Regions from separate parts of the Viridibacillus sp. FSL H8-0110 genome, predicted to be linked through region 2. Evidence: riboswitches for the same ligand, from Rfam matches in the RefSeq annotation. Region 2 holds a riboswitch; each other region holds the start of a gene.

Region 1 (7,960 bases), 490 kb from region 2:
ATGTCCTGCTTGCAATAAAATAATCGGAATAACATGGATTTCTGTAGCACCTTTAACGACACAGTTATCAATCCCTTGTGCAATGTTTGGTGATGCAAATTCTAAAAAACAAGATTCCACTAGTAATTGACCATCTAATGTTGGCTTTAATTGCTCTACAAATTTATTAACCTCTGCATTACCCTCTGCTAAACGACTACCATGCCCGACGAATAATATAGCTTTCATAAATATAGTTCCCCCTAAGTTTTAATCCCCGCAAGGAGCAGGTTCAATTTCAATTTTCGGTGACATATCTTGATAGTTAAATCCTTGAATTCGCTTCACACGTTTGAAGTATTTGAACAAGCGCTCGTTCGGATGTGCATTTTGACGATATTCTTCAACGATATTACTGACAACTTCTACAATCTTTTCTGGCTCAATGCCCTCTGCAACTGGTTGTCCTGGGTGAGCCGTTCTACCAACTGGCTTCGCACCTACAAAAAGATCAAATTTACCTTTTCGATAGACGATTCCGACGTCTTCCATTACAGCTTTATAACATGCCATACCACAGCCATTAAAACCGATATTAAATTCTTTAGGCATGTTCAGACCTCCAAGTTTTTCTTGAAGTTCCTCAGCATAAGGAATTCCGCCCGTTTTCTCGCCATCACAGAAATCACATGCTTTTATTGTGACAACATCACCAACTGGTGACAGAATAAAGTTTGCATCTTGCAGTCTAGCTGTAATAAAATCTGGTTTTGTTGTTGGGATTTTCAAAAGAATATTATGGTTTGGTGTATATTCCATAGTGCCTTTATCTCCAACTACATCAGCTAATGTCATCATTTGTTTTGGTGTAAACCTTTTATTTGCAACCCCAGGGCTTACGGCTAATTCGAAAATAGATTCCATTTCTTGCTGTACAAAAGTAGTTTGAGTTTCCACTTGCTGACCCGTTACACGAGTTAATGCATCTAATGCCATTTCAAATGAGCCAATTTTAGGTTTTGGTTCTGTTTTTACAACTGACGGTTGCTTAGCTCTTACTAAAGCAGGTGCACTATCAATAATTTGACTACGCTGAATGCCGGTTTCTTGGTCCATTGCCCACGGTTCTGCCTCTTCTTTCAAACGTTGATGTGGTTTTAGTGGTTGTTTTTCAGCATTCAATGTGTATTTTCTTTGGTAACCACGAGGCGTAATCATTTTATTATCATACAAAAATGTCGATGAATTACCGATGACAACTGTCGTTAACATACCAATATCATGATTTAACATATCTTTTAAATTAGTGATGATGATATTTTGTCGATCACGATAAGCGCTTTTCACTAAACCTACTGGTGTTTCAGGTGAACGATACTGTAATAAAATACGTTGCGTTTCGACAATTTGTCGTGTACGACGACCACTCCGTGGGTTGTAAAGAGCTATTACAAAATCCGCCATTGCCGCAGCTTCCACACGTTTTGCTATTAAATCCCATGGAGTTAGGTGGTCACTTAAGCTGATCGTACATGAATCATGCATGACCGGTGCGCCAAGTAAAGAAGCACAAGAGTTAATAGCGGAAATGCCAGGAATAACTTCAATTTCAACACCGGTTGCTTCTGTCCATCCCTTTTCTATTAACACTTCATAAACTAGTCCGGCCATACCGTACACACCTGAGTCACCACTTGAAATGACCGCTACTTTTTTACCATTTTCAGCTTGTCTTACGGCTTCTTGAGCCCGAGAAACTTCTTCAGTCATACCGGTACTGATGACAGATGTATTACTATCAATTAGATCTTGAATGAGTTCAACGTACGTTTTATAACCGATAATAAAATCACTTTCTTGCAGTGCTTCAACTGCCCTAGTTGTAATATGTTTAAAATCTCCTGGACCAAAACCAACTACATAAAGTTTGCCAAGTTGCGACATTCAAACATCTCCTTTTCGTTACATCTAACTATTTGTTTTTCGAAATACCTTTAATCGCTCCTGATGTAGGGTTTTTCGTCATGTTGCCATTTAATGTTTGGTAGACGACATGAGGTGCAACTTGCTGATTCATACAATCGCGAACAATTTGACGGCCAATTTCAGGAGATTCTGCTTGATACCAAGTACCTTGTGGATACGCAATAACGACACAGGCATCTTTGCAACGTCCATTACAGCGAGTTCGAGTTGTATGTATTTGTTCGTCTACCCCAAGCCTAGCAATCTCATCCCTTACTGCCAGCGTTACTTCTTCGCCGCCCTTTTTCAAACAGCTACTACCATTACAAATGAGCAAATGGCTTTTCATTCTTTCTAAATTCCAAGTTGTCATCGTGATCCTCCCATACTGTGTTCATCATTTTTTATGAAAAATCTATGGAAATAGGGTAAATTGGCAACTAGTTATTTATTTTGGTAAATAAAAAAACCTTAATTCAAAGAATTAAGGTTTAAAAACTAGATTATTCAGACAACACATCAAAATAAATAAGCATCGTCCACTGTAGCCTTCACCTTTCCCTCCGAAAAGTATCGTTCATAATTATAAAAGCAGGTTTCCTGGCTTACGCGTCACTTTACTTTGATCTCTTCCCAGTATTTTACCAGTGAGTGTTATCATTTCATCAGCGTTACAGTAGCGGGGGCTGCATCGGATTCTAACCGATTTCCCTATTATCCTACATGTTCAATAAACCAAACATGTCGGCACTTTTAAATTTGATATTCAATTGTATTATTCAGTAAATTCTAAATCTGTAACTATCATATACTAAATTTTACTAGATTCAAATAGATTTTTTTATGAATATTATCTTGACATAATTTAAATTCTACATTTACACCTATATAAAGTTATTAAAAACAGTTATATCTACCTTACTACTCAATTTCAATATTTTTGAAAATTCCATAAAAAAATCTAGTAGAAAGAAAATTCTCATGATACACTATATTCTGAAATCAAACAATTCAATAAACTTTATGGTGTTAAATTAGCGTTTAACTTAAAAGGGAAGTCGGTGTTAATCCGACGCGGTCCCGCCACTGTGTTGAGGAGTTTTGCTACATTATGTCACTGTCAATAGACGGGAAGGCTGTAGCAAAATGAGGATTCTAAGCCAGGAGACCTGCCATAAAGTGAGGAACTGTTTCAACCTACGAGGATGGGTGTGAAAGTGAGTAAGTCTTATTTTTTGATGACTTTTCCTTCACGCACTTCTTTCTATGAAAGAAGTGCTTTTTTATTTGCAAACTGGCTGTACGCCCTATCCAGAGAGGTATTTCATAGGAGGTGTTATTTGTATATAACTGTATATCTAGTAAAAATACATAAATAAAAGGGAGAATAATATGAATAAGTTAAAATCAATATTTAACTGGAAAATGATTTATTTTTTAGCATTTGTCATGATTGTTCCAAATCAAGCATTTGCCATGCACATTATGGAGGGATTCTTACCTGTAGAATGGGCTATCTTCTGGTGGGCAGTAACAATTCCATTTTTGATAATTGGATTCCGTTCAATACGTAAAACAATTAAGGAAAATCCAGATACTAAAATGATGCTTGGCTTATCTGGTGCTTTTGCTTTTGTTTTATCCGCACTTAAAATCCCATCTGTAACTGGTAGTTGTTCTCACCCTACTGGTGTAGGTTTAGGAACTGTATTATTTGGGCCATTTGCAATGAGTATTGTAGGTTTTATTGTTCTTTTATTCCAATCATTGCTTTTAGCTCATGGTGGCTTAACAACACTTGGTGCTAACGCATTTTCAATGGCAGTCGTTGGTCCACTAATTGCTTACGCTGTTTACAAAGGGGCTTCTAAAGCAGGTTTATCCTTTGCATTTGCTGTATTTTTGGCTGCAACTTTAGGTGATCTTGGTACTTACCTTGTCACTTCTATTCAATTAGCACTTGCATTCCCTTCTGAAATCGGTGGAATCTCTGCCTCTTTCACTAAATTTAGTAGTATTTTTGCTTTAACGCAAATTCCTTTAGCTATTTCTGAAGGTATTTTAACTGTGGTCATTATGAATTTCTTAAAAAAATACAACGTAGCTGAGCTAAAAGCACTTCGCGTCTTCACAAAAGGAGCTGAACAACGATGAAAAAGAATTTAATACTAATCTCAATCGTTGTCATTCTTGCTATTTTCCCTCTTTTCATTCAAAAAGGGGCTGAATTTGGAGGAGCTGATGGTGAAGCTGAAGCTGCCATTGGCGAAATTAATGCTTCGTATGAGCCTTGGTTCTCAAGTATTTGGGAGCCACCAAGTGGTGAAATCGAAAGTCTATTATTCTGCCTTCAAGCAGCCATTGGTGCTGGTTTTATCGGTTACTTTGTTGGTCTAACAAGAGGTAAATACAAACGCAAAGATAATGTGAATAACAAAGAGGGTCAAATATAAGATGCTTCTTATTGATAAATATGCTTATATGAATCGTTGGCAGCATATTCATCCAATAGAAAAAATGGTATTCACCTTTTTTCTGATGTTATTTTCGTTAACTGTGAAAGATACACTTGTATCACTCATCACATTCACTGTGATGAGTGCTTTTACAATTTTAGGTGCGAAAATTCCTTTTAAATATTATTTCAAGTTATTATTAGTGCCTAGTTTTTTCCTATTATCGAGTATGCTTACAATATTAATTTCAGTTTCAAGCAATCATAGCTTAAGCCCCTCTTCACTTTGGACAACTGAATTTTTAGGATTTCATATTTTTATTACAGAAAATAGTGTAGAGACAGCAATCCAATTATTTTTTACAGTGCTAAGTAGTATTAGTTGCTTATATTTCTTAACATTGACTACACCCATCCATGATATTTTACATGTATTACGTAAGCTGAAAGTACCAGCATTATTAATCGAATTAACTGAAATAACATATCGCTTCATTTTCGTTTTTTTAGAAACATCACTTAAAATTCATCAAGCACAAAATTCTCGTCTTGGTTATTTTACTGTGAAACAAAGTATCCACTCATTAGGTTTACTTGTTTCCACTTTATTTGTCCATGTATTTCAACGTTCTAAAGAATTAATAATTGCAATGAATTCTCGGTGCTATACGGAAGATATAAAATTATTAGAGGGTGAGTATTCATTTTCTAAAAGAAACTGGGTATTAATTGGACTCATTTCTTTTAGCATTGTCTCTGTTTATATTCAGTTTGGAGGAAGTCTAAATGGATGAGCTTTTTTTTGACATACAACATCTTACACATAGCTATCAAGATGGGACGATTGCATTAAACGAGCTTTCTCTTTCAATAAAAAAAGGTAAGAAAATTGCACTACTCGGTAATAACGGAGCTGGTAAATCTACATTATTTCAGCATTTAAATGGGATATTGCAACCCACTTCAGGTGAGATATATTTTAAAGGAGAACGGATGGAGTATGGGCGCAAATCTTTATTACAGTTACGAGAGCAAGTAGGCATCGTATTTCAAGATCCAGATTCTCAATTATTTTCTGGCACTGTAAAACAGGATATCTCGTTTGGTCCAATTAATCTTGGCTGGTCTAAAGAAAAAGTAGTTGAACAAATTGACTGGGCGATGCAAGAAACTGAAGTTATCGCCCTACAACAAAAACCAATTCATTTTTTAAGTTTAGGACAGAAAAAACGTGTTGCTATTGCTGGAGTTTTAGCAATGAATCCCGATGTCTTAATATTAGATGAACCATCTGCAGGTCTCGATGCATATTATTCTAAACAAATCATGTCACTTTTAAATACGATTCATAAACCGCATAAAACTATTATTTTATCGACACATGATGTGCATTTTGCATATGAATGGGCTGATGAGATCATTGTCATGAGTGATGGACAAATTCTATATCATGGTGATCCTGTCTCCGTTTTTAAACAACCTAACTTACTTTCAAAAGCTCATCTTGAGAAGCCATGGGTATTTGAAACGGCAGAGCAATTACTGCAAAACGGCATGTTAGCAATTGATGTCCCCTTCCCTCGAAATAGGGAGCAATTATTTCAACAATTTAAGGCAGACATAACAGTAAAGTAACAATTATTATTCTTAAACCATACTAGTATTTTTCTAGTATGGTTTTTATTTTCTCTTAGACGCTGGATTTTGATCTTATCTATATAGACTACCGAGGTTTATACTTAATCAATATTTATTCATACGATAATATTATAGTTATTACTATTTACAATTAATATAGAAATAAACAAAGCCACGAGCGACTTTTTACCATGGCTTTGTTTATTTTTCTTCTATTTAATTTTTTGCTTGTTCTAAAGTGGTTTTTTCTATTTAGTATCCGCTTTTTTTTATACTACAAATCAGCCAGCACCTTTTTTAATAGAATTATTTGAATATATAAAAGAAAATTCCGACTTCATGAATGTCATTCTTGGTCCAACTTCTGCTCATTTAGTAGTTATTCAACAATGGTTAGATAGTGGTATGAAACAAACACCCTATGAAATATCATTAATACTTTTCAATTTGACGGTTCAAGGACCTAGATCTTCTATTGGACTCTGAATTAAAGGCAGGATTATAAACTTTTCATCTTTTTATCAAAAGCAAACAGTCAGTTGATGAGATTGTAATGGCAGCTGGCTGTTTCTTCAAATACATGCTTTACAGGAATCTCAGCTAATTTCATCTTAATTGCCTTCATTTTCATTTATTCTAGATAACTGGTTCTTGTCCCCATAGAAAAAACACCTCCACGTTGATTTTTAGAAGTAGGATACCCAATTTTTCAACGAAAGGTGTTTTTATTTGTCTCATTTTTCTATGTCAGTACATAATTTTTCTCGTAGCATTTAAAATATAGTTAAGAAATTTGTTCTTTTAAGAAAGTGACTAAGTCTAAGTGATTAGCTGGTGTAACACCATGTCCGTCTGGATAGCTCTTAAACGTGACAGCTGCACCTAATGACTCAAAGAAGTCCTTACTTTCAAGACCCCATTGATGCGGTAGAACATAATCATATTCACCATGAGAGATGAAAATTGGCATATGTTCCACTGATTGTTTATGATATTCGTTTTTCACAAAATCAGGAATATAACCACTTAAAGCGACAACTGCTGTCAACTTATCGCCTAAAACAAATGCTAGTGACTGTGCTAAAATAGCTCCTTGGCTGAAGCCCATTAATACAACTTTCTCTACATCAATATTATAAACGAAAGAAGCTTCATCTATAAATTCTCGGATAAAATGAACTACTTTATCAAAAACTGGACGATCTGGTTCCCCTATATCTTGAATTGTAAAGAAGGCATAACCAGGTTTATGTGTAATAGGGCCACGCAAACTAAAAATATGACAACTATCTTTAAATTCAGCTACTAATCCAGGTAAATCTTGCTCATTACTCCCCATTCCATGTAATAAGAAAATGGCTGGGTATTTTTTAGATGGATCCATATTTTTTGGTTCTGTATGAATAAATGTAAAAGGTGAGTTCATTAATTGTCTTCCCTTCGAGATAAACTATATTTATAATAGCATAAAGTATGCTTTGTTGGTGCTCACCTTTAGATTTTAATAGAAAATGGTCTTTACTTATAAAGAGTATCTACAAAAAAAGAAAATGCCCTATGCTATTTTACTAATAGAATAGAGCATTTATTTATATTATTCCCACTCAAATGGTGTTTCTTGGTACACATAGTAGTTCAGCCAGTTAGAGAACAATAAATGCGTATGTGAACGCCAAGTATTATATGGCTGTTTTGCTGGATCATCATTTGGAAAATAATTTTGAGGAACTTCTATATTCAACCCTTTTGCAACGTCACGTGAATATTCGTCTGCCAAAGTATGAGCATCGTATTCTAAATGCCCAGTTATCATGATGTGCTTTTCATCTTCTGACATGACAATAAATACTCCAGCATCATCAGAGGCTGAAAGTAGTTTGAGCTTTGGATGAGCTTCAACTTCTTCAATAGATACAGATGTAT
Region 2 (7,960 bases):
GCATCTGGTCTGAAGATAAAGACTCTTCCTTCTTTTTCCAATCGTTCGCAATAATCGAGCGAGGCATTGTAATGATCCACACGCTGTTCCATGCTTTTTACTAAATTGGGATATCGTTTACGAAGGAGCTTCATAACTAATTTACTTTGACGATCTTTTACTTTTCTATAGCCTTTAGGTCGGGTTAACACAAGCACATGCTTTTCAAAACCTTCATCTACTAAATGCTGAATAGGAATTGGATCTGCTAATCCCCCATCATAGTATGGTGTATCATTTATTTTAATCTCTGGAAACAATACAGGGATTGCACAGGTAGCGCGCAGTAACGTACATTCCTTATCCATATCAAGTGCGTCCTTATACTCTATATCCCCTGTATACGCATTTGTTACACCAAACTTTACTGTTCCCTCGAATTGTTGGAATCTATCCCAATCAAATTTATCTAGCTCGTTTGGAATTATATTGTAAGCAAAGTTTAATCCAAATAAACTTCTTTCTCGCAAAAAATTACGAACGCCTATATAGCGTTTGTCATGACGATAATTAACAAGGACGCGAAGTGAACGCTCTTTTTGCTCTGACACATAAGAACAGGCATTAATAGCCCCTGCTGAAATACCGACAACATGTGGCATCATAATCTCTTCATCTAAAAAAGCATCGAGGACACCTGACGTAAATAACGTACGGAATGTTCCGCCCTCAAGTACTAAACTTGTATCCTTCACATTGACCTGCATTAAATCACTCTTTCACTATATTTCTATTATTATTTTATCATATCACTTGCATCTAGAAAAAAGCTAAAACAGTATATTAATGCTTGGATTCAAATTTCTTTTCATCCGCTTTTCTTTAGTTTTATCAACATATGTTAAAATTCATTGTTGTTTTTACATAAAAAATAGAGTTGTACCTAATATATTGGCCAACTCCGATATCTATACCTTTTATCGTGATTTGAATGTTTAAATAAACTCGTTCTTTTGTTAAATTAACGAATAAGATCGTACAGCATATTTTATGTTCCAAGAAGGAGAATAAAATAAGTAATTGCGTACATTGGAAGTGCAATTGAAGTAATTATATACATTGTCATTTCGCCTTTAGAAAGTCTTCTTTTCCACTTAGTTAATTTAAGATGCCTACAATAAATTGCGCTAGAAATGAATATTAATAAGAAAGCTAATTCCATAATGTTCTCTAAAATGGTAATCAAATACTCAACTCCTTTTAGGTATTGCACTAAGAGAACTATTCTATAAAATTTTTCAAAAACCTTTATATTTAGGTAATTTAAACTTCTTTCAATCAAAAACATTTTTAGGCTTTGTTCATCTGTATCAAATGCAATTGTATCACTTTAATAATTTCGAAGATATTTCGTTGCGATCAATTTCTCATTATCTATAGAGATCAAGCCAAATAAGCTTTAAGTTGAATATGCTTCTTAATTAGCCAAAAACAACAATCAAGTTAAACAGATTCAATTATAAAGAAATAGGGCTACCCTCAAAGGCCGGTATTCACCGACTTTCTGGACAGCCCCTTTTCATACTACCGTTACTTCACTTTCACGCTAAGTTTGCTACTTTTATTTCCTGCTAGATCCTTCGCATAAATTGATAGTTTAGTATTTGCTTTTTGTTTTTTGATTTTCACACTGAAATTTCCTTTGCTTGATGCTTTAGCTGAGCCAATTTTTTTATGTTTACTATTGTAGATTGTAATTGTTGCTTTTGCTTCAGTTATACCTTTTACTTTTGTAGTTTTCGATGTGATTTTAGATACTGTTGGTTTTTTTGGTGCAATTTTATCTTTTACAATAATTGTTTTTGATACGCCTTTATTACCTACTGTATCTTTCGTTTTTACGACTAATTTTACGTTTGCTTTTTGTTTTGTAATCTTCAGCGTATAGTTACCTTTGCTACTTGCCTTTGTTGATGTAAGTAGTTTAGAGCCTTTATAAATAGAAACTGTTGCTTTAGCTTCTGTAGTCCCTTTTACAGTAGTTGCTTTGTTTGAAATTGTTCCTACTATAAGTTTTGTTGGTCCAATTTTATCTAGTACAGTAATTGTTTTTGTTACACCAGCATTGCCAGTTTCATCTGTAGTCTTTACTACTAATTTCACATTCGCCTTTTGTGCAGGAATCTTTAACGCGAAAGTTCCTTTATTGTTAGCTTTTGTTGATGTTAGAAGTTTAGTTCCATTGTATATTGAGACTGTTGCATATGCTTCTGTTGTTCCTGTTACTGATGTTGTTTTGTTTGAAATTGTTCCCACTGTAAGTTCAGTTGGGCCCTCAGTATCTGGATTTTCCACTGGTGGATTAGTATCTGGTATTTCACCAGCTGCTAATCTCGCAAATGTTGATTTTCCATTCAATGCGTCTGCTAACGCAATGATTACTTGTTCAGTAGCCATTAAGTTTGTTTTAGAATCTTTAATCATCCATTTAAACGAACCATCTTCTAATTGATAATCATCAATCATTTTTTCAAGAATGTTAACTTTTTTACCGTCTTTTTCATAGCTCCATTTGTCAGCTGTTAAATCTTCTCCAGCTGTAGCTAGTCCCATAATAATACTTGCCATTGAGTTTGAATTATCTACAAAACCATCTTTTTGATATTTTGCATGAATACCATCTACTGCTTTTTTAATAGACTCGTTAATTGTTTCATTGGACTTATCAGTATTATTTAATAACGTTAATGCAGTTAAATTCCAACCTGTTACATCTAAGTCATCAGATGAACCAAATCCAGAGAATAATCCTGAATTATTTTGTTTCTTTAAAATTACTTCTAAATGTTTGGCTTTATCATAGTCTGCATTTGCTAAGCCTAGCGCAATTGATGCCCAAGATTCACCGTATGCTGTGAAAAAACTACCATCAGCCTTTTGTTTGTTTTGTAAATCTTCAACAATGTTGCGTTGTCCAAGATTTGTTGGATCTAATCCTAGAATATATGCACCAATAATAGTACCTGCGTCTTCATTTGAAGTGCTTGAAGTAGCCGCTTTTGGTTTCATCCAATAAGATTGTTCACTAGTAACTTCTGAGCCCTCTGCCCACTTGTAGTTTTTAATATCCATGCCTAGTGCATACATTGCTGATAATGACCAGTAGCCACTGTGGGAACTGATTACTCTAGAACTAATAGTTTGGTTGTTTATAATATAATATTGTTTTGCCTTCTCTAAAGAGTTCACTAGTTTTTCTTTGATTACTTGTGGTGATGTTGTTTGAGAAGTATGGTCTTCATTGTTTACTACCATATTATTTTCAGCTTGAGCTGTAAACGGCGATAATAGTGATAGTAGCATAACAAAAGCTAACACCATACTAGATGAACGTTTTAACATTTGAATTCCTCCGATTTTATTTAGATTTGTTGGATTCGGAATTCGGCTTTTTCATGCTAGTCGACTATTTAACTCTTACTCATATATTAAATGTTGGAAATTAAAAGTTCTTAACAATGAAAAAAGCTATTTCTCCATAGAGAAATAGCATAAATACAAAGAAATATAGGACAACAGTATTGTCTAATATAGATTGTTTTGCCGTAATCTCACTTTATTCCGAAGAGTAGATATACGCTATGAATTAGATAGGTCTCCTGGCTTATGCATCAATTTACTTTAAGGACCTTCCCGTATAAAACAGTGGTATTTCCTTATTTCATCAGCATTTACAGTTGCGGATACAGCTTCGGCATTTCACCGAATTCCCTTTTATGTATGTACTACATCTAATTCTGGCATACAATATTCACTTAATATAAACTTATCATAATATTGGAAATTAATCTATCGCATTTTGATTAGTTTTTGATATTTTACTCATAACACATCAAATAATTATACAAATAAAGAAAGAAACGTATGTATATTTATTTCAAAATTGTATTTATCGATGAATCTTTTAATATGTTAATCACATAATTCCTGTTACACATGTTAAAATTGAATTAATATCCTTTTTAAAAGCATGTATGGTTGAAGGAGGGATGAATTGTTTAATGTTGGAGATATGCTAATAATTATTGTCATTGCTTTAATGATATTAGGTACGATTTCTTTTATGCTATTTATTAGAAGAATCATTATAAATACAACTCCTAAGAATGAATCTACCGAACTAAATGAAAAATTGGATAAGATTATCATGTTATTGGAAAAGCAGTCTAAATAATTATTATTCAAAATACAAAACTAGCTGTTGTATCTAATACTAAATTCAACAGTTAGTTTTTAAGTTCATTTAATCCCGCTTTGATAATAATGGACGATTATTGTACCAAATAACTTCTACTGGAATATCGAAAAATGAAGAAAGCTTTTCACTTGTTAGCATATCGATTGTACTTCCAGAAGCAAATACTTGGCCCTTTTTTAATAATAATGTTTTCTGAAAAACCGGTAGAATTTCTTCAATATGATGTGTGACATAGATTATTGTTGGTCCGCTTTCTAAAGCTGCAATTTCACCAATTGTTTTTAACAATTGTTCTCTAGCTATGAAGTCAAACCCAGTAGCAGGCTCGTCTAATATGAGTAACTCTGGATCATCCATTAAGGCACGACCAATCAATATTCTTTGCTTTTCTCCTTGCGATAAAGTTTGATAATCACGATCGGCGTATTCAATACTCCCTAGTTTTTTCAATATACTTATTGCCTTTTCCCGAATAACCGGTGTTGGCTTTTCATATAGACCAATCGAAGCAAAAGCACCTGAAAGAACGATTTCAAATGCACTATCATTGGGATTTAATTTTTGTTGAAGTCCTGATGATACGAGGCCAATCTTCCTTCTAAGCTCTTCTCCTAAAACGGATTTCCCAAATGTTCTTCCTACTACCTTTAAATCACCCTTTGTCGGAAAATAATAAGAACATAGCATATTCAACAAAGCTGATTTGCCGGCTCCATTTAAACCGTACAATACCCAATGCTCCCCTTTTTCTATTTGCCAATTAATATTTTCTAGAATCCATTGCCCTTCTCGTTTCAAACATACCTCTTTCATATGTAATACCATTTCAAAAACCCCTTTATAGATATTCATTTCATTATAACTGAATATTCACTAAACAAGAGGTTGAGAGTGAGAAAATTGTTAAGAAGTTCTCCAAATAGAAAACCCCTCATGTGGTTAGACAAGAGGGGGGGTTATAGCTATTTTGCAAAAATTTGAGTTCCATATGTTGGATATTGAGCGTTTTTACCTGAAACAACAATACCTATTCCAACTTTTTGATAATTAGGTGATAGTATATTTGCTCTGTGACCAGGGGAATTCATCCAACCATTCATAAAGCTTGTTGCAGTAGAATAACCTGCTGCAATATTCTCACCTGATGCATATGTGTTATAACCTGACCCTTTCAGGAGGTTAGACCAGCTTCCATAAGTTGGACTTGTATGACTAAAATAGCGATTTTTCTCCATATCTAATGAACGAATGATCGCTAGCTTTGTAAGCTTAGGATCTTGTTTTAAAGGTTTCAGTTTCTTTTTTGCACGTTCTTTATTTAAAATAGTAACTATTTGATCTTGCATTTTTTTATTTCCTAAATCAATGTAACTGTCGACAAATTTACCAGATTTAATCCAGTATGTCTTGCTACCTTTTTTGACTTTGATCCAACCATTTGTATTTGCAACACTCACTTTATAAATTCCAGCTGCAAGTTTCTTTGCTGATTTCGATCCTTTTTCTTTTTTATAAGTCGTTGTTTTTTTCGATAGATAGATATAATCACCAGTAAAACCGTCTTTTATCCACTTTTTATCTTTTGTTTGCATCCATTTATCTTTAGTTGTTTTTATAATCGTTACTTTCTTTTTTGCAGCTACTGTTGATTTTCTTCCATATCCGCCTTGCTTAGTAAACAATCTACTCTTTTCAGTTAGTGTTACTTTTTTTGTTTTTGGCGTACTTGCTTTAGCATAAATTGGACTTGCTAAACTGCCTAAAAAGATTATCGCCATGAAAAGGACGCTTAGTTTTTTTAGCATTTTCTTCAACTTAATTCCTCCGAATCTAATTTTTAAAACGGTATATTTTCAATGTAAGCAACACTCTCAATAGTTTTTTCGGAGAGTTCCACATTAAATATAGTCGTTTTATTAATATCAATTAAAAAAGAATCGTATAGACTACAATTTTTAATCACTATATCATATTATCAAATATTTATGGTCTCAAAGACCAAAAATAGTTTTATATTATTAATTTTTCAACCTTTCGCAGATACTTAGACCTACTCTTTAAAACTGTTCATATATATTCCATCTGTTGTATACTAGTTTCATATAGCAATAGAAAGAGAGAATGTATGATTTCATTTATATTAACTACAAAACGTCTTTTAAAGGCTTTAATCCGTGCTTTTAAGCAACCGTTATTTATTTCATTGTTTACAACCTTATTTTTTATCCTTTTGTCAGGAACGATGTTTTATACAAAAGTAGAAGGATGGTCTATACTTGATGCCATATACTTTTGTGTTGTCAGTCTGATTCCGAGTGGTGTAGATACTTCGCTCACACCAACTACAAATCTGGGTAAAGTATTTACGATGTTTTATTTAGCAGTTGGTGTTGGAGTTATGTTTCTTACTTTATTGACTCTTGGTAAGACCATGATTAAGTCTACAGATGAACCGACTACTGATTTAAAAAAAAGAAGATAATCAAAATAAAAAGGTTGTCTTAAAAGACGACCTTTTTATTTTTTAATTGCTCAATACTCTATCAGTATTAACACTTACTTATAAAAGGATTTTTTTGTTACACGAATTGAAATTGAGATTTTTTTAGAAGTAGTCTCATTTCTCCCTTTAATTTTTGTCGATACTAAGTATTTTTTCACAATTTCCCCCTTTCGAATAATCGAAATATTTACTCTATATCTAATATACGCTATTATAAATATAGTCAATTTTATCTATACACGAAATAATTGTAGATACAAAGCACTTATATCAGATGACTAGTATATAGAAGAGAGGTTTTTTGTTTGAGTTTATTAGAAGTCTTAAAACAAGCTACACCTTACATACAAATGGCATTCAATAATGAAATCTTTGTGAGTATTGTTGAGCGTGGTCAAAACAAGGTTTACTTTGCGTCTCCAGGAACTAAAGTTGATCTAGGAGTAAAGACTGGTGACACGATGGAAGATACTGAAGAATTACGACAAGCCTTTACGGGGAAAAACGTTAAAAGAGATATACCAGCCGAATTTTACGGAGTCTTACTTCACACTAACATATATCCAATTAAAGAAAATGGTCATGTAATTGGAGCTTTTAGTTTAGTATTTTCAATGGAGAAACAAGAGAAATTACAATCTTATATGGATCATCTACAAAATGCTGTCCTAGGTTTACAGGATAAAGTACATCTTGTTGCCTCTCATTCAGAGGAGCTAGCAGCAACAAGTACTGAAATTACCGAACAATCTCGTCTAGCTCTTGCTGATTCAGAAGCTTCTCATAGCGTTACAGATTTTATCAAATCAATCTCTCAACAAACGAATTTGCTTGGGTTAAACGCCTCAATTGAAGCTGCACGAGCAGGTCAACATGGTGCTGGATTTAATATTGTTGCTCAAGAAGTTCGAAAACTATCTCTAGAAACAAAGTCGGCTACCGAAAAGATTGAAGATTCACTGAAAAATATCACGCAAAATTTACAAGGCTTAATGGGCAGTATGAGTCAGATCAATTCTGCTTCTAATGAACAAGCTGAGCTAGTACAAGACTTCAGCTCAATTATTGAAGAGCTAGGATTACTCAGCAATCAAATGGGGCAATTAATGAAAGAAACATTACGATGAATTTTTTCACTCCATGAGTTTTTAGATAGCAATACGATTTAGCTCATTGAATGCTTTATAATCAATGAGCTAATTATATACCCTCCATTAACT
Region 3 (7,960 bases), 550 kb from region 2:
TTGGGTTGCATTGCCATAATCGCTGCAAGATTTAGCAGTTGCTTTTGGCCGCCTGATAATTCCATCGTACTTTTTCTAAACCACTGCTGAATACCGAAGAAATTCGCCATTTCAGCCACTCTACGTCGAATTGTCATCGTGTCTAATCCTAAATTTTCTAGACCGAAAGACAACTCATGCCACACTTTATCAGTGACAATTTGATTTTCTGGATTTTGCATAACAACACCTATTTCAGAAGCTGCCACGCGATCAGGTAAATCGGCCAATGCAATACCCGCATAAAGTATAGTCCCTGATTTATCTCCATGAGGAGCTATCTCTCTTTTTAAATGTTTTAATAACGTACTTTTACCGCAGCCAGATGTACCACAAAGAACAGCAAATTCACCTTCTTCAATTATTAAATTGATATCATCTAATACTCGCTCGTGTTTATCTGGATATTGGAAATTTACATGTTGTATTTCAATGAGCGCCATTTAATTGCCTCCCGAATTTCAATCACAATAGGTATTACTAGTAAACTAGCATAAGAAATATAAAGTCCTATGCTAATTGGAGTTAAAGCTAATTCAGTAAACGTTGGATAAAAATAATACGTCGTCATACCAAAGTAACTGCCAATAATATTCGTTAAAAGAAGTGTTAATATGATCCCGAGCAAAAAACCATCTCTTTTTTCAAAAACGAATAATGAAAATGTGGAACGGTTTTTCAAGCCATAACCACGTGCTTTCATCGAATCAGCCGTCTCAATTGCATTTTCAAGCGCCCAAGTTATAAGAATGGAGATAATGCGAATCCCGCTTTTTACTCTTTGCCATGGGTTGCCGGCTGAAATATCCATGCCTATTGTTTTTTGTGCATGTGAAATAATAGTAATTTGATGTTTAAAACGCGGGACAAGACGTAATGTTAATGAAATGACCAGCGCTAGTGCGGGAGATACCTTACCGAATAAATAAAGAAATTTATCGGATGTCATTACAACGTTATAACAACCAAACCAAAAAATGACTGAACAGATCATAATCGACATCGCAAATCCATAAACAATAGCCTCTAATGTTATAGCATTATAATCTATGTAAAATAGAATGATTTCCCCATCATGACTAATAAGTGGATTAATAATTGCAGCGATAAAAAACATCGGCACGAAAAATTTTAAGCCGCTAACAAATGATTTTCTATTCAGTAATAGACTTAATGTAATTGCTCCAATACATGTAATGAGTAAATAAACTGGATGCATATAGAACATGGAAAGTCCGATGACAGATGCAAAATATGCGAAAAGGACAATGGGGTGATACGTTTCAAATGCTTTCATGATGCATAGTACTCCTCTTTAATCATTATTTACCTATGTCGCGACCTAGATCAACAGTGTATTGGAATTGAATATTGTCTCCATTTTTCACAGTAACTGCGCTAACCCCATAACTAGGGAACTGACCGTTTACAGAATACATCCAGCCACTTAGATCACCTGCATCAAATTCATATAAATGATTCATGCCTTCAATATAGACCGACCCATATTGATTTTCACCCGCTCCTTCATACTCAAGATGAATACCATGTTCATTTGTCGCACGTCTTAAAATAGACCAAACCGTTTCATCTTCGTTTAAGATTTCATATTTAGTTGACTTTAAAATAACGCCGTTTTTTGGGACGTATTTTTCACTTTGTAATGCAGGTTTTAACATATCCCAATGTGTCAGCAATGTTGTAGCACTAATGGAGATGGTCACATATTCTTTTTTCTTTTCATCTTCTTTATTAGGCTTACTTGGCTTTTGAGCGACGTTATTATTTTCGGGTTTTTTATCTTTGTCTGGCTTTTGATCTTTTGACGGTGATTTATCCTTAGATGGAGCTGGACTTTTATCTGGCTTCTCTTTATTTGAACTAGTCGAAGTATCGTTACTAGGTGTTTTCGAAGTTGGTGTTGATTCAGTTTTAGATGTGCTAGTTGGTTGATCTTTTTTTGGCGTTACCTCTGCTTCATTTTTTTGTTCCTTTTGCTTTGTTTCTGTCTTTTTCTCTTCTTCTTTATTTGGCTTTTCAGCATCTATTGTTGAATCCTTTTCTATTTCTTCCTTTGTTGATTCTTCACCTTTATCTCCTTTAACGATTACCTTAGTCTCACTTGCTCCATAAACACTTTGTTCTTGCTCAGTTTGATTATTATATTCTTCAACTGATTGAATCTTACAGCCAGTGATAATGATCAATGAGAGAATCATCATTAGCCATAATGGTATTAATTTTTTCATATATCGCACCTCTTCTTATAGATGGGAATAGGGTGCTGGAGATAAACTCCAACACCCTTCCTATATATTTCAAGTTATTTCGTTTTAACCGTTACTTTTGTCACGTTACTTTTGTTACCAGCCTTGTCTTTGGCATAGACTGTTAATTTAGTATTAGCCTTTTGATTTTTAATTTTAACAGTAAATTGCCCCTTACTATTTACAGTACCTTTACCGATAGACGTTTTACCTTTTAGTACATACACTTTTGCACCTTTTTCAGCTGTACCAGTCACTTTATTAGTCGACTTTGTTACTTTTTTAACTGATGGTGCTTTAGGAGCCGTTTTATCAGCTACTTTTAATGTGAATGCTTTGCTCTTATTTTTAGATGCATCTGTAACATAAATTTTCAATGTTGAATTAGCTTTTTGCTTTTTGATTGTTAAAGAGTATGTGCCTTTTGTAGATGCAGTAGTTGATGCTAGTAGCTTAGAGCCGTTATAAATCGTAACTTTCGCTCCTGCTTCAGCTTTGCCTTTAACAATTGTTGTTTGATCACTAACTTTATTAGCTGTTGCTACTTCAGGTGCTGTAATGTCAAATTTAAGTGACTCTGCAGCATCAGACATATCATAAATACGGTTTTTGCCTTTTACAAAGCGGTCATATGCAGCAAGTGCACGTAATCCTTGATCTGAAGACATTAAGTTTGGAATTTTAAGTGATAAACCGCTTTTTAATCCACCTGTAGCACTATCTACAAAACTTACTAGGTTAGAAACAGCCCAGTTACCATTACCTTTGACGAAACGTGGATCCGTCTTTGGATTTGTTTGATTAGACGTTAAATTGATGATGAATTGAGATACCGTTTCAGGGCTGTCACCTTTTGCCCACTCTGAGTAGAAACCACCTTGTTCACCTAGTTCTTTACCTAAATAATCATTTGCTTTTTCAACTGCTGCTTTTACCTTGTCATCCTTTGTATAAGGTGCTAAAGCCGTAGCCGTCATTGATGTTGAATCTTTATCAGATCCATAATCTAGAGCCCACGCAAATGATCCATCTTCAAATTGATCTTTTACTAAATCATTTACTAATTTAGTTCTTGTAATCTCTGCATATTTCGATTCCGTTGATAAATCATAATTTTTCGTATCAATAGCATTTAAGAAATGAAATTTATTCCCATTAGTTAATTTTTCTGCTTTTTCTGTAGCTAAATATGTATCATACATAGACTTAACTAAATCATATCCCCCAATATTACGTGGATCTTTGTTGATTGCTGTTAGTGCAATAATGACTTTTGAATATTTACCAACGTCTTCAGAGATTTTGCCATCTTTACTTTTAACCTCTTTGACTAGATTATTGTAATAAGTTTCATAGTATTTAGATGGAACTGGTACGCTAGCACGAGCGAAATCAGTTACGTAGTCTTCATCACCAAATGATGGATTCGGCACTTGTTGTAGTAAAAATGCCGCTGTTGAATTTAGAACGTTTTTATAACTGACATCTTTCGCTGGTACTTGAACTGTCGCTGACGTATTTTCTGCAGCGTTTACTGTCGACAATTGTCCTGGTAGTTGTGAAAACGCTAATAAACTTGCCATACCGATTGGTGCTGCCCATTTTCTTACCCATTTACTTTTGTACATGTTGAAATCCCCCATATCTTTTTGTGAATTATTAGTAGTTTTCACTTCAAAAGGATACAAAAAAATGTAAAAGGGCAAAAAAATATCCCTTTACACAATGCAAAGAGATTTTGGACGGCGAAATGCCAGAAAAATGTACAGTTATATACAAAAAGGCCTTCGATGCTCCAAATCTCCCCCTCGAAGATTGAAACTACATTATAAAAGCAGGTCTCCTGGCTTGTGTATCTATTTACTCTTGTTCCTTCCCAGCGCATTATACATGCACCAGTGGTTTGCAACAATTTCATCCACACTTACAGTAGCGGGGCTGCATCGGATTTACACCGATTTCCCTTTTAGCTTATGATCAACATAAGCACTCTTATAAGAACTATTTAATTGTCTATTAATCTAAAGTATTTCATAAAAGTTTTAGAATGTAAATTAATATTTTTTATTGTATTAAAATTCAGACTTTTTCGTATTAAAACAATAAAAACATAATAAAACCCTACCTGTTTTTAGCAAAGGGTAGGGTTTTTATAAAATTACTATGGCATCAGACTTCGTAATCATCGCTTCCCTTCGTATGTTGATTGAATGCGTTTAACTGCTCTACTGTTAAGTTTCTCACGTAAAGATAAAAATTCATCGACTCCATACCATAATTTTCACAAGCTAGACAATACGTTTCATAACCTTCTCTATACATTTCCATGTGGATACCCTCCTGTTATATAACAAATTAATTATTTTTTATTACTATATAACAGCCAGAGTTATCTGTCAATTGATTCATCAAAAAATATTTACCGTTTTTTCAACATAAAAACACCAAACTTTTTAATTGAAAGTTTGGTGTTTTATATTAAATAATCGATGTCCCAGTCTTAACTTTGTCCTTCGTAACAAGACTTACTACAACAAATGCTACTAAAGATAAGATAATCGGCAACGTAACCGTATGCATACCTAATACACTTGGCATTATTTGATCAATGTAGATATAAGATGAAATCCCGATAATCATCGATGCAATTGCACCGTATTTGTTTCCTGTTTTCCAGTAGAGACCAAATACAACCGGCCATAAGAATACAGATTCCAATCCACCGAAAGCAAATAAGTTCAGCCAAATAAGTAAATCTGGTGGACGTAGAGCTACTAGTACCACTGCTATCCCAATAACTGTAGTCACATAGAAACTTGCTTTTTTAATCTGTGCATCTGATGCAGTTGGTTTTATATAGTTTAAGTAAATATCCTTTACCACAGTTGAACTTACTAAAATAAGTAAAGCATTGACGGTAGACATAATGGCCGCCATTGGAGCAGCTAGAACAATTCCTGCTAAATAAGGGGGTAATACTTTTAGCGTTAGTAAAGGCATCACTTTATCGCCTATTTCTACGCCTGGTAATACTGGACGTGCTAGTACACCGATTAAATGCATGCCAAACATAACTGTAGCAAGTGCAATTGTGCCAATGATAATGGCTGTATGCATGCCTTTTGAGTTTTTATATGACATGGCACGAACGGCAATTTGAGGTAAGCCAATAACACCTATCCCAATTAAAATCCAAAATGTCGAAACATATAATGGCGTTAAACTACGATCTGCCCCATAAGGAGATACAAGGTTTGGATTTTCAGCTACTAAATCACTCATGATATTCGATATTCCACCACCAGCAATAACCGTAGCGACAAGTAAAATAACTGTCCCAATGACCATTACAGAACCTTGTACTGCATCTGTTAATGCTACTGCACGGAAACCGCCAATAATCACATAAATTAATACAGCACCTGCAAAGATAAACAATGCAGTAGAATAGTTTAAGCCTGTTAATGACTCAATTAATCGCGCTCCACCAATCCACTGAGCTGCCATAGAAGCAAATAAAAATAAAATAATACTGATTGCAGATACAATGACAACTATTTTGCTTTGATATCGTTCTCGTAAAAAATCAATTAGTGTTATTGCTTGATATTTACGTGCAATAATTGCAAATTTTTTACCGAGAATCATTAGAACGAAGTAACCTGCTGGTAACTGTGCCATGGCCAAAAGTACCCAACCGAGGCCTGTATTATAGGCAACACCTGGTCCACCAATAAAACTACCAGCACTTCCGTAAGTGGCCATCATTGTCATCGCAAGTAAGAAGCCACCCATTTCACGTCCGCCAAGGAAATATTCTTGCAAGAACGAATTTGATTGCATGACTTGGCGATTCGCCCATATCCCAATTCCAAAAATAACTACTAGAAAAACAACTAATGGAATAATCACTTGCCAATGTATCATTTGTGTTCACCCTCCTCATCGTCAAATGGCACATCTTTGAAGAGGAATTTAATGACGAAAATTATAAGGATGACCATGAAAATAGTACCTGCAATACAGCTATAGAAAAACCACGCTGGAAAACCAAGTACATATGTATAAGAAGACGGATCTCCTGATCCCATCCCATAAGCAAAGCCAAACCAAATACTAAAATTGATGATTACAAGAATCACCCCAATGATGGCTTCACGATGCGCAATCTTAAATCGCTTATCATTCATATAACAATCTCCTTTGTGAAGAATCACAACATATTAAAAATAAGTTGCTTTTATAATAATACGTTCTCATTTAAAAAATTGAAAGTATAGAGTTTAGATTACATAATATTATTATGTAAACTAAAGAAATAAGTATTATTTTTGTATAAAAACATTAAATTATAATAAATGGTAATTAATGCTATGATGGTTTATTTCCGAAGTAGCTAAGAGGAACCCTATTTACTCATTTAGGTTGAGGGGTAAAAGAAGGAATACCTTTAAAAACAACAAACTGGCAACTACAAGATGTAATTCAACGTTATCTAGAACAAGTTAGAGGTGGCATCCCATTTGGCGCTGAGCAAGCTAATTTCAAGTATAAAGTGGTTCACCACTTTATACTTGAAATATTGGACATAGATTGTGGATTTAGTGGCATAAAATAAGCTAAAGATATATAAAAAAGCGCCCTTAAGTTATGTTTCTAACTTGAGGGCGCTATAAAACTTAAAGTACGCTTAAATTATCATCTTTTAAATCACTAATGAACATGCAGCCTGGTCCGTGCGTAATCATTATAGCTGGTTTACTTTCCATCGCTACAGCTTGAGGCGTAACACCACAAGCCCAAAATACCGGAACCTCATCTTCTTTGATCGTTACAGCATCTCCAAAATCAGGAGTATTTACATCTGTAATCCCAATTCGGCTTGGATCTCCGATATGAATCGGTGCGCCATGAACATCTGGAAAGCGAGAAGTAATTTGTACAGCTCGGATTGCATCGGCATGTTTCATAGGACGCATACTAACAACCATTGGGCCTTCGAAAATACCTGCTTTTTCACATGGGATATTCGTTTTATACATAGGTACATTACAGCCTTCTTCTATATGTCTTACTGGAATACCACTTGCAAGAAGTGGTGTTTCAAAAGTGAAGCTACATCCTAGTAGGAAACATACCATATCATCTTCCCAATAATCTGTAACATCGGTTACTTCTTCAGTAAAAACACCATCACGATATATTCGATATCTCGGAATATCTTTGCGAATATCTGCATCAGATGCAATAGAGTTAGGTGTATATGACCCAATATCGGATACATCTACTAGTGGACAAGATTTTGGATTGCGTTGACAGAATAATAAGAAATCATAAGCATACTCTTTCTTTAAAATCACTAAGTTTGCTTGCGTATAGCCTTTAGCCATACCTGCTGTTGGTCCAGTCAATTCACCATTTCGAATTAATGCTCGAATAGCATCTGGAGTCATCGTATCGTATTGTGTCATCACAATTCCCCTTTCTTTTTCACTAGCTAAATAGTTTTGGTAATTCGATAATAAGTGTACGAACGCTAAGTACAGCCATAACAACTACAACAAAAATACCAGGGATGGTTAACCACATCGGATGCTTATAATTACCAACAACATCTTTTTTATATGCTGCGATCAATAACGTACCAAGTGCAA

The links. Region 2 has a riboswitch for cobalamin ahead of MHH98_RS14275 (Ig-like domain-containing protein). Riboswitches for the same ligand answer to the same signal wherever they lie in the genome.
Region 1: another riboswitch for cobalamin. It lies ahead of MHH98_RS11785 ((2Fe-2S) ferredoxin domain-containing protein); the one in region 2 lies ahead of MHH98_RS14275 (Ig-like domain-containing protein).
Region 3: another riboswitch for cobalamin. It lies ahead of MHH98_RS11525 (Ig-like domain-containing protein); the one in region 2 lies ahead of MHH98_RS14275 (Ig-like domain-containing protein).

What each region holds. Positions count from the first base shown of each region.
Region 1 is NZ_JBBOPJ010000001.1:2,357,818-2,365,777, forward strand. It holds gene MHH98_RS11775 (sirohydrochlorin chelatase) at 1-228, opposite strand, end outside; gene cobJ (precorrin-3B C(17)-methyltransferase) at 250-1,923, opposite strand; gene MHH98_RS11785 ((2Fe-2S) ferredoxin domain-containing protein) at 1,952-2,317, opposite strand; cobalamin riboswitch at 2,518-2,707, opposite strand; cobalamin riboswitch at 2,952-3,135, shown strand; gene MHH98_RS11790 (energy-coupling factor ABC transporter permease) at 3,337-4,098, shown strand; gene MHH98_RS11795 (energy-coupling factor ABC transporter substrate-binding protein) at 4,095-4,397, shown strand; gene cbiQ (cobalt ECF transporter T component CbiQ) at 4,399-5,193, shown strand; gene MHH98_RS11805 (energy-coupling factor ABC transporter ATP-binding protein) at 5,186-6,034, shown strand; gene MHH98_RS11810 (alpha/beta hydrolase) at 6,822-7,463, opposite strand; gene metA (homoserine O-acetyltransferase MetA) at 7,632-7,960, opposite strand, start outside.
Region 2 is NZ_JBBOPJ010000001.1:2,848,221-2,856,180, forward strand. It holds gene MHH98_RS14270 (patatin-like phospholipase family protein) at 1-746, opposite strand, end outside; gene MHH98_RS14275 (Ig-like domain-containing protein) at 1,570-3,381, opposite strand; cobalamin riboswitch at 3,611-3,789, opposite strand; gene MHH98_RS14280 (DUF4083 family protein) at 4,034-4,213, shown strand; gene MHH98_RS14285 (ABC transporter ATP-binding protein) at 4,283-5,062, opposite strand; gene MHH98_RS14290 (CAP domain-containing protein) at 5,200-6,042, opposite strand; gene MHH98_RS14295 (potassium channel family protein) at 6,363-6,719, shown strand; gene MHH98_RS14300 (methyl-accepting chemotaxis protein) at 7,046-7,867, shown strand.
Region 3 is NZ_JBBOPJ010000001.1:2,300,583-2,308,542, forward strand. It holds gene MHH98_RS11510 (ABC transporter ATP-binding protein) at 1-482, opposite strand, end outside; gene MHH98_RS11515 (energy-coupling factor transporter transmembrane component T) at 455-1,336, opposite strand; gene MHH98_RS11520 (DUF4430 domain-containing protein) at 1,362-2,288, opposite strand; gene MHH98_RS11525 (Ig-like domain-containing protein) at 2,363-3,934, opposite strand; cobalamin riboswitch at 4,123-4,315, opposite strand; gene MHH98_RS11530 (hypothetical protein) at 4,476-4,634, opposite strand; gene panF (sodium/pantothenate symporter) at 4,785-6,230, opposite strand; gene MHH98_RS11540 (YhdT family protein) at 6,230-6,496, opposite strand; gene MHH98_RS11545 (putative hydro-lyase) at 6,986-7,777, opposite strand; gene MHH98_RS11550 (NRAMP family divalent metal transporter) at 7,800-7,960, opposite strand, start outside.